Regions from separate parts of the Phreatobacter stygius genome, predicted to be linked through region 1. Evidence: predicted binding sites of a transcription regulator. Region 1 holds the regulator's gene; the other holds the start of a gene.
What was found. Region 1 encodes PhoB, which activates phosphate uptake and scavenging genes when phosphate is short. Its sites were predicted from a motif close to TGTCATNNANCTGTCAT; they were not measured.
Positions count from the first base shown of each region.

Region 2: the regulator PhoB is predicted to act here: its motif matches at 1,219-1,235, upstream of E8M01_RS06555 (esterase-like activity of phytase family protein).

Region 1 covers NZ_CP039690.1:1,186,209-1,190,238, reverse strand. The annotation lists gene E8M01_RS05540 (ATP-binding protein) at 1-611, shown strand, start outside; gene phoU (phosphate signaling complex protein PhoU) at 778-1,485, shown strand; gene phoB (phosphate regulon transcriptional regulator PhoB) at 1,504-2,205, shown strand; gene E8M01_RS05525 (flavin-containing monooxygenase) at 2,236-3,513, opposite strand; gene E8M01_RS05520 (NAD-dependent epimerase/dehydratase family protein) at 3,510-4,030, opposite strand, start outside.
Region 2 covers NZ_CP039690.1:1,425,127-1,429,156, reverse strand. The annotation lists gene E8M01_RS06560 (dihydrolipoyl dehydrogenase family protein) at 1-1,063, opposite strand, end outside; gene E8M01_RS06555 (esterase-like activity of phytase family protein) at 1,320-2,657, shown strand; gene E8M01_RS06550 (LysR substrate-binding domain-containing protein) at 2,692-3,642, opposite strand; gene E8M01_RS06545 (tautomerase family protein) at 3,768-4,030, shown strand, end outside.

The DNA.
Region 1 (4,030 bases):
CACGGCTGATCGACGACCTCCTGTCGCTGTCGCGGGTCGAATTGAACGAACATGTCCGGCCGGTGGCGCTGATCGACCTGGTGCCGCTGCTCGGCCAGGTGCGCGACAGCCTCGGCCCTTATGCCCAAACGCTCGGCGTCAGCGTCGGCGTGGAGGCGGCCGAACCTTCGCTGGTGGTCTCGGGCGACCAGGACGAGCTGTTCCGGCTGTTTGAGAACCTGGTCCAGAACGCCATCAAATATGGCGCCGAGGGCAAGACGGTGGAGATCACGCTGAAGCGCGAGCCGCGCGGCAAGCGGCGCGACGAGGCGGTGGTCGCGGTGCGCGACCACGGGCCGGGCATCCCGGCCGAACATCTGCCGCGCCTGACCGAACGCTTCTATCGCGTCGATGTGGCGTCGAGCCGCGAGAAGGGCGGCACCGGCCTTGGCCTGGCGCTGGTCAAACATATCGTCAAGCGCCATCGTGGCCGCCTGGCGATCGAAAGCGAGGGACGCGACGGCGCGACCTTCACGGTTCGCCTGGAGACCGCCGCCGCGGCGGCGGCCGAACAAGGCGAGGCGCCGGTCGCCGAAATGCCGGCCCGCCGCGTGCCGCCCGCGGCGGAATAGCCGAGTCGGCCATCGGGTGCTTGCCGGCGGTCTTGTCGCATCTCATCTAAGCAATTGAAGCATTGTGTGATTCATCGTCATTGATGTGTCACGTCCCAAGCATAGAACCGTCGTCATATCAGGGTAGGGAAAAGCCCCCTTTGCCAGCCCCACCCAGGAGACCTGCATGACCGAGCACATCGTCAGCGCATTCGAGAACGAGCTGAAGGGCTTGGCGCAGCGCGTCGCCGAAATGGGCGGACTCACCGAGAAACAGATCGTTGGCGCCATCGATGCGCTGATCCGCGGCGATGTCGCGCTTGCCTCGACGGTGCGCGCCGCCGATCCGACCATCGACGCCATGCAGCGCGAGATCGAGGAGGTCGGCATCCTGGTGATCGCCAGGCGCCAGCCGATGGCGATCGACCTGCGCGAGATTGTCGGCGCCCTGCGCATCGCCGCCGACCTGGAGCGCATTGCCGATCTCGCCAAGAACATCGCCAAGCGGGTCATCGCCATCAACGGCTCGTTGCCGTTGCCCAAGGTGACCGGTGGTTTCGACGCCATGGCCCGGCTCGCGCTCGAGCGGATCAAGGAAGTGCTCGACGCGTTTTCGCAGCGCGACGTCGCGGCCGCCCTGGAAGTGTGGAAATCCGACGGCGATATCGATGCCCTCTACAATTCGTTGTTCCGCGAGCTCTTGACCTACATGCTCGAGGACCCGCGCAATATTGGCGCCTGCACGCATCTCCTGTTCTGCGCCAAGAACCTTGAGCGCATCGGTGACCACGCCACCAATATCGCCGAGACGATCTACTACGTGGTCAATGGCACGACGCTCGCCGAAGAGCGGCCGAAGCTCGACACCACGACGATCGTCGCGGCCGGAACTTAACCTGCGAAGGATTTTCTCATGATCGCACGCATCATGGTGGTCGAGGACGAAGAGCCGATCACCGTTCTCCTCCGCTACAATCTCGAAGCCGAAGGCTACCGCGTCGAAACGGTGATGCGCGGCGACGAGGCCGAGGTGCGTCTGCGCGAGGCGGTCCCCGATCTGATGCTGCTCGACTGGATGCTGCCGGGGCTGTCGGGCATCGAGCTCTGCCGGCGCATCCGGCTGCGCGCCGAGACCGAGCGCCTGCCGGTGATCATGCTCACCGCACGCGGCGAGGAAGGCGAGCGCGTGCGCGGGCTTGCCACCGGCGCCGACGACTATGTGGTGAAGCCGTTCTCGGTGCCCGAGCTTCTGGCGCGGATCCGGGCGCTGCTCCGCCGGGCCAAGCCCGAGCATCTGTCGAGCCTGCTGAAGTCAGGTGATATCGAACTCGACCGCGAGACGCGCCGGGTACACCGCTCGGGCCGCGAGATCACGCTGGGCCCGACCGAGTTCCGCCTGCTGGAATTCCTCATGCAGTCGCCGGGGCGCGTCTATACCCGTGAGCAATTGCTCGACGGCGTCTGGGGCCGCGACGTTTATATCGACGAGCGCACTGTCGACGTCCATATCGGACGCCTGCGCAAGGCGGTGAAGCGTGGCCGCGAGGCCGACCCGATTCGCACCGTGCGCGGCTCCGGTTATGCGTTCAACGAGCGTTTCGCCGGCGCGGCCTGAGGCCGGCCGCCGTCGGGCGGCCGAAAGAGGTCAGCTCAACCGCTCGATCCCCTTGCCGAGCACGCGCTTGTAATCGACAAAATCGATGAAGATGCCATGGGGGCCGGCATCCCGAGGGCGGGGCGCGGCGCAATGGCGCTTGATCTCCCGGCGGAAGGACTGGGCCTTGTCGGGTGCGTCCTTGCGGGCCGCCAGATAGGCCGCGACGATCTTCGCCTGCAGGTCGCGCCCGGGCCAGCCGATGCCCGCGCCTTCGATCATGCCGACGACGAACAGGTTGTTATCGGTGGGCGGGAAGATGTTCAGGTGCAGGTGCGGCGCCGGCGCCTTCCAGTTCAGTTCGCGTATCAGCCCGGCCTCGTCCAGGAACGGGAAGGTGATCCGATAGCCGGTGGCCAGCAGCACGAGATCGACCTCGTCGGTCTGGCCGTCGGTGAAGATGACACGGTTGCCGTCGAGCTCCTCGATCGGCGGCCGGACGGCGATGTCGCCCTGGCCGAGGTGCTGCAGCACCAGCGAATTGACCACCGGGGTGCGATCGTAAAGCCGGTGCGCCGGGCGCGGCAGCCCGAAATCTTCCGGTGAGCCGACAACAAACCGCAGCACCGCCTCGTGCAGGATCGAGCGAAGCCGGCGCGGCAGCACAAGTTTCGCCTTGTGATTGGCCTCGTCCGCCGGCTTGCCGCGGAGGAATTTCGGGGCGAAATGATTGCCGCTGCGCACCGACCACAAGACTTTCGAGGCGCGATGAACGGCATCGACCGCGATGTCGCAGCCGGTATTGCCCATGCCGACGATCAGCACGCGCTTGCCGCTGAAGATCGCGGCGTTCTTGTAGGTCTTGGAATGCATCAGCTCGCCGGAAAAGCTGCCGGGGATCTGCGGCAGTTCGGGATCGGTGAGATGACCATTGGCAATGACCACGCCCTGGTAGTCGAGGCTCGTGCCGTCGTCGAAGCTCGCCCGCCAGCCATCCTCCTGCCGGGTCAGCCGGGTCACCGCCCGGTTGAAACGGATCGACGGGTAGAGGCCGAAATGGCGGGTGAAATTCTTGAGATAATCGAGAACCTGAGCGTGATGTGGATAGGCCGGCCAGTCTTCCGGCATCGGATAGTCGGCAAAGGCCGTGGTGGTTTTCGACGAGATCAGGTGGGTCGAGGCATAGACCCCGCTCGATGGCGCGCCATAGAGCCACTGGCCGCCGATATCGGCATGCCGCTCGACCACCTCGAAGGGCAGGCCGGCCGCCTTGAACACCCGGGCGGTGGCAAGCCCGGCCGGTCCCGCGCCGATGACGAGGAAGGTCATGATGCCGGCCTCGCACGCCAATAGCGGTCAAAGGCCTCCGCCGCCGACAGGGCCGGCACATAACCGAAGCCGGTCTTCAGGCGGTCATTGGCCAGCACCGGCCGGTATTGCAGGAAATTCACCTGGGCCGGGCCGAGTGGGGTCAGTTTCAGCCGGTTGGCGAACCACAGGACGCCACGCAGCAGGGCTGGCGGCAGCGGCAGATAGGGCTTGCCGATGCGCCCGGCAATCTCGGCGAGCGACAGCGTGCCGTCGCCGGCGAGATTGTAGATGCCGGGCAGGCTTGCCGGTGCGGCGGCGCGGGCCAGCGCCGCCACCACGTCGGTTTCGCTGACCAGGCTGAACGGCGCCGCGCTGCCGGCAAGGCCGATGACCACCGGCCGCTCGAAAATGGCGGTGATCTGGTTGCTGACGCCTGGCCCCAGCACGGTGCAGGGGCGGAACACCACCTGCTCCAGTGCCGGATGGGCCGCGCGCGCTTCGGCGAGCAGGTTTTCCACCAGCCTTTTGTGGCGCG
Region 2 (4,030 bases), 240 kb from region 1:
CCTGGGCGAGCTCGGGGTCGGTATAGATGACCCGCGGCACCGCGGTGCCGCCGGTGTCGACGGGACGGCGGAACAGGATGTTCTGCGCCACCATCTGGCCGTGCCAACCGGCGACATGGGTCAATTGCGGGCCGCCGCCGACATCGCCAATGGCATGAATGCGCGGATTGGAGGTTCGCAAGGTCTTGTCGACGGTGATGCCGGCGCTGGTGAAAGCCACGCCGGCGGCCTCCAGCCCGAGATTTTCGACATTGGCCCGCCGGCCGGTCGCAACCAAGAGATGAGACACCCCGATCGCGCCGTCGTCGTCGCCGCGCCGGGCGATCAGCCGCAGCGCGCCCGGCTCGCCCTCGACCCGCGTCAGTTCGACGCCTTCGAGAAGTGCGATGCCTTCGTCCTGCAATTGCCGCCTGACCACGTCGACCATTTCCGGGTCTTCGCCGGGCAGCAGGCGGTCGCGCTCCAGCACGGTGACCTCGGCGCCGAGCCGGCGGAAGGCCTGGGCCATTTCAAGGCCGACCGGCCCGCCGCCGAGCACGCCGAGATGACCAGGACAGGCGGCAAGGTCGAAGATCGTCTCGCTGGTCAGAAAGGGCAGGGCGTCGAGGCCGGGAATATCAGGCAGCAGCGGCCGCGAGCCGGTGGCGATGACGAAGCGCCGCGCCGCTATCGTGGTGTCGCCGACGGTGACTGCCCCGGGGCCCAGGAAGCGCGCCTCGCCCTTGATCACCTTGACCCCGAGGGCGCTGAAACGGGCCACCGAATCATTCGGCGCGATGGTTGCGATCGCATCGCGGACATGGCGCATGACCTGGGCGAAATCGATCGCCGGCTCGCCGGCGCGGATGCCGAAACCCGATGCCTGGCGGATGTCATGGGCGCGCCTTGCCGCCGCGATCAAGGCCTTGGAGGGCACGCAGCCGGCATTCAGGCAGTCGCCGCCCATCCGGTCCTTTTCGACCAGCACGACCGGCGCGCCGAGCATGGCGCAGAAGGCGGCGACCGTCAGGCCACCGGAACCGGCGCCAATGACGCAGACATCGGGGGAGAGGGTTTCCGGCACGGGCGTCCTTCGGCGTCGGGAGGCTTGAGCGCTGCTTCTTTGTCGACCGGCTTTCCGGCACTGTCGAGAGCTCATTCGGTCCGGACCGGCATCCTGTTACCGGTCGCTGCGGCCGAGCGTCGCAAGCGAGAGCAGCACGGCCATCGTCATCGCGGTGTCACCGAACCGTTACGCGCCTGTCAGGCTGATCCCGCAGGGAACGCGGGTTCGACCACCCATTGGATCCCCCTCTTCGACCACCTTCCTGGAGCCTTCGATGCGCGCTCTCGTCCTCGCCGCCGCGGTTTTTGCGGCATCGCCTGCCTTCGCCCAGCAGGAATTCCCGGCGACGCTCGCCGGTCATGCCCTGCTGCCGGCGGCGACCTTCATCCAGCCGCCGGCGGATGCGCCCGCCGACCTGGCGACGCCGGGCAAGTTCACCGGCGCGGCGCGCAACGAGGCCGTCGGCTCGGTGATGGGCCGATCCGCCGGCCGCCCGACCGGTCTGTCGCTGCCGTTCCGCGGCCAGCCGGCCCAGGGTCATTCGGGCATCAAGCGCATGCCCGACGGCACGTTCTGGGTGATCACCGACAACGGCTTCGGCGCCAAGGCCAATTCGCCGGATTCGATGCTCTATCTGAACCGCTACCGGATCGACTGGGAGAAGGGCGCATTTGAACGGCTGCAGACCATTTTCCTGTCGGATCCGGACAAGAAAGTGCCGTTCCGCATTGCCAACGAGGCGACCGAGCGGCGCTATCTGACCGGCTCGGATTTCGACCTGGAGAGCTTCCAGATCATTGGCGACAAGATCTGGATCGGCGACGAGTTCGGTCCCTATCTCATTCGCATCGACATGACCGGCAAGGTCGAGGCGGTGTTCGACACGCTGGTCGACGGCCAGGTCGTGCGCTCGCCCGACAATCCGGCGGTCACCACCCCTGCGGTTCCCGGCGGTCCGGTCGATTTCCGGGTACGCCGCTCGAAGGGCTTCGAGGGCATGGCAGCTTCGCCCGATGGCCGCTTCCTCTACCCGCTGCTCGAAGGCGCGCTCTGGGACAGCCAGACCAATGCGCTCGAAATGCTCGACGGCAAGCAATATCTGCGCATTCTCGAATTCGACGTGCAGGCGGGCCGCTGGACCGGCCGGCACTGGAAGTTCGTGCTCGACGAGAACAACCTGTCGATCGGCGATTTCAACATGATCGACGCCACCACCGGCATGATCATCGTGCGCGACGACAATGAAGGCGTGCCGGAGCGCGCCTGCCCGCAGGGCCAGCGGGCCGAGACCTGCTTCCATGCGCTGCCGCGCATCAAGCGGATCTGGAAGATCGAAATGACCGATGCCAATGCCGGCGGCGCGGTGCGCAAGATCGGCTTCATCGACCTCCTGCGCATCCAGGACCCGAACAATCGCGCCCGCAAGCCCTTGTCGGGCGGCGCCTTCCAGTTCCCGTTCTTCACCATCGAGAATGTCGAAGTGGTCGATGCCGACCACATCATCGTCGGCAATGACAACAACCTGCCGTTCTCGTCGAGCCGCGATCCGAACCAGGCCGACGACAACGAAATGGCGCTGCTGCGCGTGCCGGAATTCCTGCGCGCCCGCTGAAGTCCCGGCGTTCAGGACGACAGAGGGGCCCGGCTCATGCCGGGCCCCTTTTTATGGTGTCGGTCGTGGTTCCGATCGTGGCGGACTGGCCGGTCGCCTCCGGCCGGCGGGCCCGGGCGCCTTCCAGGGTTTCGAGCACGATGGTGGCGAGACGGGCGGTGGCGGGCGCCGGCTCCGCCTCGGCCTGGCAGAGGGCAAGTGCGATGGACGGCAAGGCCGGCAGGCCGGCTTCGCCGGGATCGAGCGCGCGGACGCTTGCCGGCAGGCCCATCTCGGTGCGCACGCTCAAACCCAGGCCGGCCGACACGGCAGCCCAGAGGCCGCCAAGGCTCGGGCTGATGAAGGCCGATCGCCAGGCGAGGCCGGCATGATCGAGCGCCGTCGTCGCCGCCGTGCGCATCAGGCACGGTGCTTCGAAGGTCGCCAGCGGCACGACAGCCTCGTCGCCCAGCTGCCAGGGACCGGTCGCCGGCCCGATCCAGCGCATTGGCCACTCGCCGACACGCCGGCTGTTCAGCTTCGCCGGGCCGTCGTCCCAGGCCAGCGCCAGGTCGAGCTTGCCGGCGATCAGCCGGTCGACGATGTCGGCGTTGCGGCCAACTCTCGCCTCGATCCTGACCTTCGGATTGGCGCGGGCGAAGCGGCCGAGCACGTCGGGCAGCAGCACCTCGCCGAAATCTTCCGGCAGGCCGAGCCGGACCCAGCCTTCGAGCTCGATGCCGTTGACCGCAGCCGCGGCCTCGTCGTTCAGGTCGATCAGGCGGCGGGCATAGGCCAGCATGACCTCGCCCGCATCGGTCAGGGCCAGACCCCGGCCGGCCCGGCGGAAGATCGGCGTGCCGGCCTGGTCCTCGAGCTTTTTCAGTTGCGCGCTGACGGCCGAGGTCGACCGGCCCAAGCGTTCCGCGGCGCGGGCGAAACTGCCGAGATCGACGCCGGTGGCGAAGCTGCGGAGCACGTCGAGGTCGAAGGTTATCCGGCGCATTGATAGTCCTAAAAATTGGAATCCTTGATCCAATATTTCCCGATTTTCAGGATTAACGTGCGGCGGCATGATGGCTGCCGTCAAGCCCGTTCCGGGGCCTGGCCTGTCGCATCAGGAGGACGGTCATGCCGTTCGCACGCATCTCGCTTCTCAAGGGCAAGCCGCCGGCCTATCTCGGCGCGCTCTCCGATGGTCTGCATCAGGCCCTGGTCGAAGCCTTCGACGTGCCGCGCGACGACCGCTTCCAGGTCATCCATCAGCTCGAACCGGGTGAGCTGATCTTTGACCGGCATTATCTCGGCGGTCCGCGCTCGGACGACTTCGTGCTGATCCAGATCACGGCCGGCCGGCCGCGCTCGACCGAGGTCAAGCGAGCCTTCTACCGCCG